3 regions of the Sporolactobacillus sp. KGMB 08714 genome follow, and region 1 is predicted to be linked to each of the others. Evidence: riboswitches for the same ligand, from Rfam matches in the RefSeq annotation. Region 1 holds a riboswitch; each other region holds the start of a gene.
The links. A riboswitch is a leader RNA that binds a small molecule or an ion and turns the genes downstream of it on or off. The one in region 1 is predicted to bind thiamine pyrophosphate.
Positions count from the first base shown of each region.

Region 2: it holds a riboswitch for thiamine pyrophosphate, as region 1 does, so the genes downstream of both, Q6A92_RS08380 (ECF transporter S component) here and tenA (thiaminase II) in region 1, are expected to answer to the same signal.
Region 3: it holds a riboswitch for thiamine pyrophosphate, as region 1 does, so the genes downstream of both, thiW (energy coupling factor transporter S component ThiW) here and tenA (thiaminase II) in region 1, are expected to answer to the same signal.

Region 1 is NZ_JAUUBW010000037.1:7,316-10,565, reverse strand. It holds gene Q6A92_RS15275 (metal ABC transporter ATP-binding protein) at 1-244, shown strand, start outside; gene Q6A92_RS15270 (metal ABC transporter permease) at 323-1,129, shown strand; TPP riboswitch at 1,224-1,323, shown strand; gene tenA (thiaminase II) at 1,501-2,166, shown strand; gene thiM (hydroxyethylthiazole kinase) at 2,195-3,007, shown strand; gene thiE (thiamine phosphate synthase) at 3,048-3,250, shown strand, end outside.
Region 2 is NZ_JAUUBW010000014.1:76,903-80,152, reverse strand. It holds gene Q6A92_RS08385 (ABC transporter ATP-binding protein) at 1-1,149, opposite strand, end outside; gene Q6A92_RS08380 (ECF transporter S component) at 1,136-1,726, opposite strand; TPP riboswitch at 1,864-1,961, opposite strand; gene kdsA (3-deoxy-8-phosphooctulonate synthase) at 2,265-3,107, shown strand; gene Q6A92_RS08370 (KpsF/GutQ family sugar-phosphate isomerase) at 3,127-3,250, shown strand, end outside.
Region 3 is NZ_JAUUBW010000019.1:58,504-61,753, forward strand. It holds gene Q6A92_RS10030 (hypothetical protein) at 1-128, opposite strand, end outside; gene thiD (bifunctional hydroxymethylpyrimidine kinase/phosphomethylpyrimidine kinase) at 287-1,078, opposite strand; gene thiW (energy coupling factor transporter S component ThiW) at 1,075-1,581, opposite strand; TPP riboswitch at 1,756-1,866, opposite strand; gene Q6A92_RS10045 (VOC family protein) at 2,000-2,857, opposite strand; gene Q6A92_RS10050 (methyl-accepting chemotaxis protein) at 3,207-3,250, opposite strand, start outside.

The DNA of each region.
Region 1 (3,250 bases):
GATGATGCAGCTTGTCAGGAAAATCAACCGGGATCAAAAGCTGACCGTCATTTTTATCAGCCATGATCTTCACCTTGTGAAGAAATACGCGGACCGGATCATGATTCTCTCTCCCGAGAGCTACGACATCGTGAGTGCGGATGAACTGCCGGACGCGCAGACGCTGAACTCCGTCTATCGTTTGCCTGCCGGTATTCATCCGTCCGGAGACCGGAAAAAACGGTTGGGAAAGCAGCCTGTATAAACGGAGCCCTCTTTCAGAAAAACAGGGATGGAGAAGACTGTACTATGAAAATTTGTCATGTATTCGGGAGGTCCGACGATGTTTCAGTATGATTTTATGCAGCATGCGTTCATAGCGGGAACTCTGATTGCGATCATGTGCGGAACGATCGGTGTCTTTGTCATTGCGAGGAACCTCTCCTTCATTGCGCACACGTTCTCGCATATTGGTTTTGCCGGCGCCTCTTTTGCTGTATATACAGGTATCGACCCGCTTGCCGGGCTGCTGCTCTTCACGCTGCTCAGTGCATTCGGCATCGGGCAGCTTGGCGTCAGGATCTTTCGGCGCGACGCTTCTGTCAGCGTTGTGCTCAGTTTCTTTCTTGGGATCGGCATTTTGTTCCTGTCGCTTTCAAATGCGCAATCGGGTTTTTTGCAGACCATTTTATTCGGGAGTGTCGTAGGTATCGACATGCGGGATGTATGGCTGATCATCGCTCTGACCGTACTGGTTATTTTTGTGATGGCCGCCGGCTACCGCTGGCTGAAATTTGATTCTTTTGATCAGACAGGCGCGCAGGCAGCCGGACTCCCGATCCGCTGGATTTCAATCGGATTTCTTCTGCTGATGTCCATTGCCGTCAGCGTGACGGTTCAGATCGTCGGCGCCCTGCTCGTTTTTTCACTGATGACGGTCCCCGCCGCAGCCGCCCGTTTTTATACGCAGTCTATTTTCGGCATGATCCTCTTGTCCTCGCTGCTTGCCGTTGCCGGGGTGTGGGTCGGACTGGTGCTCGGTTACTATACGAACGCGCCGGTCAGCTTTTTTATCACAAGTTTTGAATCTGCCGTCTATTTTATCGGTATGGGATTTCAAAGATTCATGGTCCGCAGGGAAGCGGCCTGACCGCCGGAAACAAAATATGTGTTATGCTGCCTGCGGGAAGCTAAAATCTTGTCAGGTGAAAACATCTGTGATAGGGTGAAGTTAATTGAATAATGTTGTCCACTGGGGGAGCTTTTTTGCTGAGATTGACAATGTCAAGACCCTTTGAACCTGATCCAGGCGATGCTGGCGTAGGAAAGTGGTTTCGATTTGATCTATAAAGAATGCTTGATTTAACTACATAGATCTATCCGCCGCTTTCGTCAGAAAGCGGTTTTTTTCTGCGCCCGAAAATCGCCGGGACCGAAACAGCAAAGCCGAGCGGCCCCTTCTCCGGACGATGCCGTTCAATTAAACTCAGGTTTCTTATTTTGAAGTCGGGAGGTTAGAGAGTGGAGATTTCAGAAAGAGCAAGACTGGCCAATCAGTCTTTGTGGGAACAAAGCTTCAACCATCCTTTTGTCCAGGAGATTCGGGATGGATCGCTGGCGCTTGATAAATTCCGCTTTTATGTGAAACAGGATGCGTATTATGTCAGGGAATTTGCCAAGATCCACGGACTGGCGGCAGCGCAGGCAGATGATCCGAAGATTGTGGCGGCGCTTTCCGATATCGCCGTCGGATTGGCGGAAGGGGAGCTGCAGATGCATCGCCGCTTCTTTGCGGATCTGCAAGTCGGCGGCGAGGAGTGGGCGGCTTTTCGTCCCGCACCTGCTGCTTATGCGTATATTGCCCACTTGTACTGTGTGGTCTGCCAGGGCAGGCTTTGCCGCACCATGGCTGCTTTGCTGCCTTGCCCCTGGCTTTATTCCGAGATCGGACAGAGATTGAAAAATGCCGCACCGAAGCGGGAAATTTTTCAAAACTGGATTGCGGAATACAGCTCCGACGCTCTGGAAAAAAATGTGGCGGTTGAAAGAAAAATCTGGGACAAGTTAAGCCGCGGCGCGGATGATCATGAGAAGGAGCGTATGCTTCATATTTTTTATCAGAGCAGTTATTACGAACTGAACTTCTGGGATATGAGCTACGGCATGGATGATTGGAATCGGAAATAACAACAACGATGTACGGAGGGGGATATTCATGATCGAACCTGACTTATTGATTGAAAAAATGAACGCGGTCCGCAGGCAGAATCCGTTATTGCATGTGATCACAAACCGGGTGGCGATCAACGATTCGGCCAACGGCGCGCTGGCTATCGGCGCTTCGCCGATTATGGCCGAAGCTCATGAGGAGGTCGCCGAAATCGCAGCGGGCAGCAATGCACTTGAACTGAACATCGGCAATTTAACACCCTATTCAATAGAAAGTATGATGATCTCCGGGCATGCAGCGAACCGGGCCGGCGTTCCGATTGTCCTTGATCCGGTCGGGGCGGGCGCGACTTCGTTTCGCCTGAGTACGGTCAGGAACTTTTTCGATGAGCTGGACATTGCCATTCTCCGCGGCAATGCCGGTGAAATTGCCGCCATTGCCGGGGAAGACTGGGGAGCGAAGGGCGTCGACGCCGGAGATACGGGCGGCGATATCCTGCCGCTTGCCGTCCGCGTGGCCCGGCGCTATCACACTGTCGTTGCCGTATCCGGAAAGACCGACACGATCACGGACGGGGCAAAGGCCTGTCTCGTTCACAACGGCCATCCGCTCTTTCCCGTTATGACGGGATCAGGCTGTCTGAACGGTGTGATTCAGGCGGGCTATGCCGCAGTTTCAGGCGATTTTCTGGAAGCATCGGTTGCCGGTTCGGCCAATTATGCGATCGCCGGCCAGATTGCCGGTGAAAAAAGCGGGGGGCCGGGAACTTTCCGCCAGCTGCTGATGGATGAGCTGTACACGCTTAGCGAAGAAAAAATTCAAAAATACGCTGACCTGGAGGAGGTCGCGGTTCCATGAAACCAGGATATCGGCCGGCGCAGAGAAAAGGGGTGTCATCATGACGAAAGAACGGGAAGCATTAAGAAGAGCCCTGTCTCTTTACTTCATCATGGGTTCTCAGGACGGGTGCGGAGAGGATCCTTTAAAAACAATCAATCTGGCATTGGAAGCCGGCGTTACCTGCTTTCAGTGGCGTGAAAAGGGACCCCGGTCGTTAAAGGGACAGGAACGGATTGATTTCGCAAAAAATGCACTCAATCT
Region 2 (3,250 bases), on a different contig from region 1:
CTGCAGCCGCTGATCTGCCAACGAAAATTGATCAAGCGCCTCGTTGACCCGGGTGTCGATTTCCCGGCTGTCCAGTTTCTTTAAAACGAGGCTGAGTCCCAGTTCGTCATCGACGCGGTCGGTTACAAACTGATATTCCGGATTCTGGAATACAAAAGCGACGTCGTCACGTGTATGATCGAGATGCCAGCGCACTTTTCCCTGATGACGGAGCAGTCCCATGATTCCTTCAATCATCGTGCTCTTACCGGCGCCGTTCTTGCCGATGACGGCGACCCATTCACCTTGGTAAACGGTCAGATGAGACAGAGAAAATCGGATTTTATGCTGACGGGTCACGGAAAAGTTATCGAGTTCGAGCAGGACATCGTTTTCTGAAGCCGCCTCCCGGTGGCCGGGCCCCTCCCTGATCAATCCCTGCCAGACGCCCGGATGCCAGATTCCGTATTCATCCAGTTCTTTCACATGTGTTTGCAGAATCTCGTCCTTTGCTCCGTCGGCAATGATCTGACCTCTCGGATCGAAAAGGACGACTCTGTCGATCAGATCGAGAACGTGACTGATTTTATGCTCGACAATGAGCAGTGTCCGATCCGCGCCGATCCGGCGCACAGTCTGCCACAGCTGTTCGGTGCCCTGCGGATCAAGCAGCGCGGTCGGTTCATCGAGAAAAAGCACGTCCGGTTCAAGGGCGAGAACGCTCGCTATCGCCAATCTCTGCTTCATTCCTCCGGACATCCGGCTGATCAGCCGATGCGGGCGATCCGGCTCAAGTCCGACCATTTTCAGATAATGCCGAATCAAATCCGGCATTTTTTCGCGGCTGATCCGCTGATTTTCAAGAACAAAGGCAATTTCTTCATCGGCATAAGGCATGCAGAACTGGGTGTCGGGGTCTTGAAAAATAAAGCCCCAGTTTTCCGGAAGTACGAGCTCATCCGCTTTCATCGGCAGTTCGATACTGTTCGGCACGAGCCCGGACAGCACCTGAAGCAATGTTGATTTTCCGCATCCCGAAGGGCCGAGCAGCAGCACCTTTTCCCCTCTTTTGTAATGAAAAGTCAGATCTCTGAAAAACATTTCTTTTTTCTTCGGAAAAGCAAGGCGCAGATTGGTGACTCCCCAGCAGCCGGGACTATTTAAGGGCATCGTAGTCTTCCTTAGACACCGGACGGATGAGATTGGTAACACCGGTCTTCTCCAGAGCTTTAACAAGGATATAGGGGAAGACGCCGGCTAAAAGCGCCGCCCCGATAATACGGAACCCGATGTTCAGAGTCAGGTTCCAGCCCGCGAGATCGGTCAGATAACCGTAAACAAGGTCAATCAGAAAAGACCCTATGGACGCGGCAATGCCGGAAAGAACGGCAACGGAGACTGTGAATTTTCGATAGCGCCACGCGGCGAAAATCAGCTCGGAAAAAATTCCCTGAACCACACCGTAATAAACGTTGATAATGCCGCCGCTTCCTGCGAACAGCATTTCGGCGATCGCGGCGGCAGTTTCCGCAAGAAAGGCGACACCCGGCTTGCGGATCAGCAAAGCGGCGAAAGGTCCGGCAATAAACCAGATGCCGTAGATCAGCGCATCGAGCTGCAGCCCGAGCGACTGCAGCATATCGTACACAGGCCCGAGCAAACGAAAAACAAGGCCGAAAACCAAAGAAACAACAATCGTGACCAGAATATCGGTCAGATTCAACTTGCGACTTTTACTTTTGCTCATCTATTCTTCCTCCTGTCTGCGTTCATCCTGATTTCTTTTCTTTCGGAAGCATCCGCTGCACAGTCAGGGTCGGAGAATGATTGAAAAACACGAAAAACCGCTTTCCTCTGTACGAAAAGAAAGCGGCAGCTGCCTGAATGATTTCAAAACCACTTTCCCACGCTGGTATTATCCAGATCAGGTCCAAGGGTCAGGGCCGTGCCCTTCTCAGCGGAATGCTCCCCTAGTGGACAAACGCATATTCATTTAACACTTTTAACGATACTCCCCCGCCCAATAATGGTCAAGATAAAACATTTATTTAATCATCCGAAAATGCAGTTTCCAAGCCCGATCGAAAATATTTTCATGATTTTTTAATAAAGGTTTCGTATCCTGAAAAAAAGGGAATAAAAAATCATACCCCCTCACCGGATTTTAACTATTTCAGAAACGAAAGGAGGAAATAATTTTCTTGATGCCCCGCTTTGTTTGTGATATTAAAGACAGGAAGAACTGGAAACGGGATCAAAAAATCGAAAAACCTGAGGTGATGTGAGTGAAAACGCTCCGCTTAAATGAATCGATCCGTTTTGGAAAAAACGATCCGTTTGTCCTGATTGCCGGTCCGTGCGTGATTGAAAGTGAAGATCTGGTCCTTAAAACGGCGGACACCATCCGGGAAGTGACCGACCGTCTCGGGATTCCCTTCGTATTTAAATCCTCTTATGATAAAGCCAATCGTTCGTCGATCTATTCCAAACGCGGTCCGGGTCTGGAAAAGGGACTCGAAATTCTGAATAAAGTCAAAGAAAAAATCGGCGTGCCTCTGACGTCGGACATCCATGAGGCCGATCAGGCAGCTCCTGCGGCCGATGTGCTTGATATATTGCAGATTCCCGCTTTTCTCTGCCGTCAGACCGATTTGCTGGTCGCTGCGGCGCGGACCGGGAAAATCATCAATATTAAAAAAGGCCAGTTTCTCGCACCGTGGGACATGAAAAATGTGATCACAAAGCTCGAGAAAGCGGGAAATACAAACATTTTGCTGACGGAACGCGGTGCTTCATTCGGCTACAATAATCTGGTCGTCGACATGCGGTCGCTTCCGACAATGCGCTCGTACGGCTATCCGGTCGTTTTTGATGCGACGCACAGCGTTCAGATTCCCGGCGGAAACGGCATATCGACAGGAGGAAAGCGTGAATTTGTCCCCTACCTTTCACGTGCCGCCGTCGCGGCGGGCGTGGACGCCGTTTTTATGGAAGTACATCCTGATCCGGATCGGGCATGGTCCGACGGGCCGAATATGGTGCCGCTTGAAAGTCTGGAAGAACTATTGAAACCGCTCCTGGAAATCGACGCTGTCGTCCGCAATCTGGATGCAGTGGAATACTATTAAAAGATAAGGAGGCCTGTCCATGAACCTGAACACCGAGAAAAGCAGAATCAACTACGTCATTGAAACGCGTTTGAAAAATACAGAAGCATACATGGATTCGTTCAGCCGGACATTCGATACGGAGATCCGGGAAGTGCTGAAGC
Region 3 (3,250 bases), on a different contig from region 1:
TCAGATATCGGTTCCCGTCTCATGATCAGCTCGCGGCGCAGTAAATCCAGCGGCAATGAAATGATCCGGGGTGTTTCCTCAGGCTGGATTTCTCCGCGAAGCGCCCCGTTTTTCAGAATCGTCGTCATGGCTGCCGTCAGCTTACTCTTCGGTCTCGGCTGGTGATCCGGGGCATGGACGCGATTATCGTGCGTTCCATCATCATAAGGCTTCTGATCGTCCGCGCTCCGACTAATTTGAACGGCCTCATATAAGCCTATGCAAGATGTGAGGCATTTTTAACACTTTAGCCTTCCGGAAACCAGCGGTAGAAGTGATGCGTCGGTCCGTGGCCGTGTCCGAGTGACAGGCTGTGCTCAATCGCTCCCTGAATATAGGTCTTGGCCTCGCGGATGGCGTCTGTAAGAGACCGTCCCTCGGCAAGATAGGCCGCAATCGCCGACGATAGGGTGCATCCGGTGCCGTGCGTATTTTTTGTATCTATCCGCTTGCCTGTATACGGATAAAAGCGGGTACCGTCATAAAAAATATCGGTCGGATCTTCCGACAGATGGCCGCCTTTGACGAGGACGCTTTCAGGCCCCATCCGGAAGATCTCTTTTGCGGCCTGCTGCATGTCCTCAATCGTTTCCACCTTGTGGCCGACCAGCCGCTCCGTTTCGAAAAGATTCGGAGTCACAACCGTTGCAAGCGGCAAAAGCCTTTGAATCAGCGTTTCTCTCGCCTCCGGTTTCAATAGATCAAATCCGCTTTTAGATACCATGACGGGATCCAGCACACTGTATTTCGGACCGTATTCCTTCAGCTTGTCTGCAATGGTGCATATTGCGGCGCTGTTGGAGACCATGCCGATTTTAACGGCATCGACCGGAATATCACGGAAGACGGCATCTATCTGCCCGCCGATTATTGCGGGCGAAAGATCCTCGACGTCATCTACACCCAGCGTATTCTGCGCCGTTACGCTGACAATAGCGCTCATACCGTACACACCGAGTGCGGAAAAGGTTTTCAGATCGGCCTGAATGCCTGCCCCTCCGCTTGAATCCGATCCGGCAATCGTCAAAGCCGTTTTCATTTTCCGTCACCTCGCATATATCGGGTAAATTCCGGATGAACGGCCATTATTTTCAGCAGGATGTAAGCGATAAGACTGCCGAAAGTTGTTGCGAGCAGAAAAGGTGCAACAAAAAAAGTAGCCGCTACGTTCTGTCCGAGAATAAATCTGGCAATCGGAAACGAGACAAGCGAACCGATCAATCCTGTTCCGATGACTTCGCCAATGGCGGCAAAAACAGGTTTTTTAAACCAAAGATAGAAAAGTCCTGCCAGGCAGGCGCCGATCATGCTTCCCGGAAAGGCAAAAACAGAGCCTGTTCCAAGCAGGTTGCGCAGCAGTGAGATGGCGAAAGCCGTGCCGACAGCGTAAACGGGGCCGAAAAGAACGGCCGACAGAACATTAATGATATGCTGAACGGGGAAAATTTTGGCCACGCCTATGGGAATATACAGCAAATTGCCGGCAATGACGCCTATCGCGACGAGAAGAGCAGAAAATGTAAGCCTGTACAGCGGTTTCAAAATTCATTCCTCCTTAAAAAAATAAAATAGACCGGAACATCTTTTTTACCTGATCGGGAGGAAACAGAAAAATGCGGGTTATCGGTTTCCGCTGCGCACAGATGTTTGTCTTTTCTTCCCTGTTAAATAAATTAAAAAACGCGGGCCTTAAAAACGCCCGCGCTTGAAGATAGTCTTCCTTTAGGTGCAACTTCCCTCCGCTGGCATCGTCCAGATCAGGTAAAAGGGGTCAAAGACCGTAAGTCTTACTCTCAGCCGGCCGCTCCGGCTCCCCCAGTGCTTAAATGAAATTGTCCTCTCCTGCTGTCATTATAAACTACCACAAGGATGACCGCAATTCAATCGATTTTGCCTTAGAAAAAACGGCGGAAGGAGACAGACCTTGTTTTGTACCTCCCTTTTACTTCTCTGATCTGTATCATTTATTTTTCAGCCCAAGCACGATACGGATATTTGACGGATCGCTGACCATGACCCGGCCGTTTTCTTCCGTTACTGGCGCTCCCATCGCTTTCAGCCGCTCAATGGCAGCGTCCCTTGCCTCAGAACTTGTAAACGCAAGTGTGAAATCTCTCATGCCTGTCTTTTCGCTTTCCGTTGCCGGAATACCTTTGCTTCTCCATGTATTGAGACCAATATGGTGATGGTAGCCCCCTGTAGAAATAAAATCTGCCTGATCGCCAAAGTTTGCGACCAGATCGAAACCCAGCCCCTGACAGTAAAAACGTTCGGATGCCTTCAGATCGGCGACTTGCAGATGAATATGGCCGATGATGGTTTGCTCGGGCATCCCTTCCCACTCTTTGCCGCCCGATTCATTAAGGATCTGTTCATCGAGTGCCTCGGTGGTCATAAAAACTTTGCCGTCGTTCCATTTCCATTGTGCGGCCGGACGATCATGATAAAGTTCGATCCCGTTCCCGTCCGGATCTGCCAGATAAACGGCTTCACTGACCGCGTGATCGGCTCCTCCCTGAAGCGGATAGCCTTCCTTGAGCAGATGGGCCAGAATGAGCGCCAGATCCGCCCGGGAAGGCAGCAAAAGGGCCACATGATAGAGCCCTGCTTTTCTTGGGTTTCCCGGGATCACCGGAATCGGCTGTTCAACGGTGACGAGCGGATCTGTGCCGTTTGCGGTAAAGACAGCCCTTCGCTGTTCCTTTTTGAGTACGCGGAGCCCGAGTATCTTTTGGTAAAATTCAAGTGAACGTTCCAGATTGTTGACGAATAAATAAACTTCGCTTGCGAATGTGTTCGGATAATTGTGAAATGCCATCAAAGCGCGCCCCTTTTTCTAAATAAAATTCATCTTATTACATTATGTAAGCAAAGGATCCCGCTGTCTACAAATTGTTCCTCATGACTTGTACAAAGCCGTGCCGCCGGCCCGTTCGCCGGTGCCGGAGCCCGTTCCGTTCATTTTGCTGCCATACCGGCTTTGCATGCACAGATGGTGTATGGCAACGGATATCTGCCGTCCGACGTTCTGGTTATTGATTCAAAAAGGTCCGCCGCGGGGACCTATCAAAAAAGGACATCTCCCGGTCAAAAAGCTGACCTGAAATGTCCTTGCAGATTCGGGGCCGATCTGTCTGTCCGCGCCGGAAGCGGCCGTTTGCCGCCGTTTAAATTTTAAAGCGTTTAATCAGTTTATCGAGCTGCTGTGCGG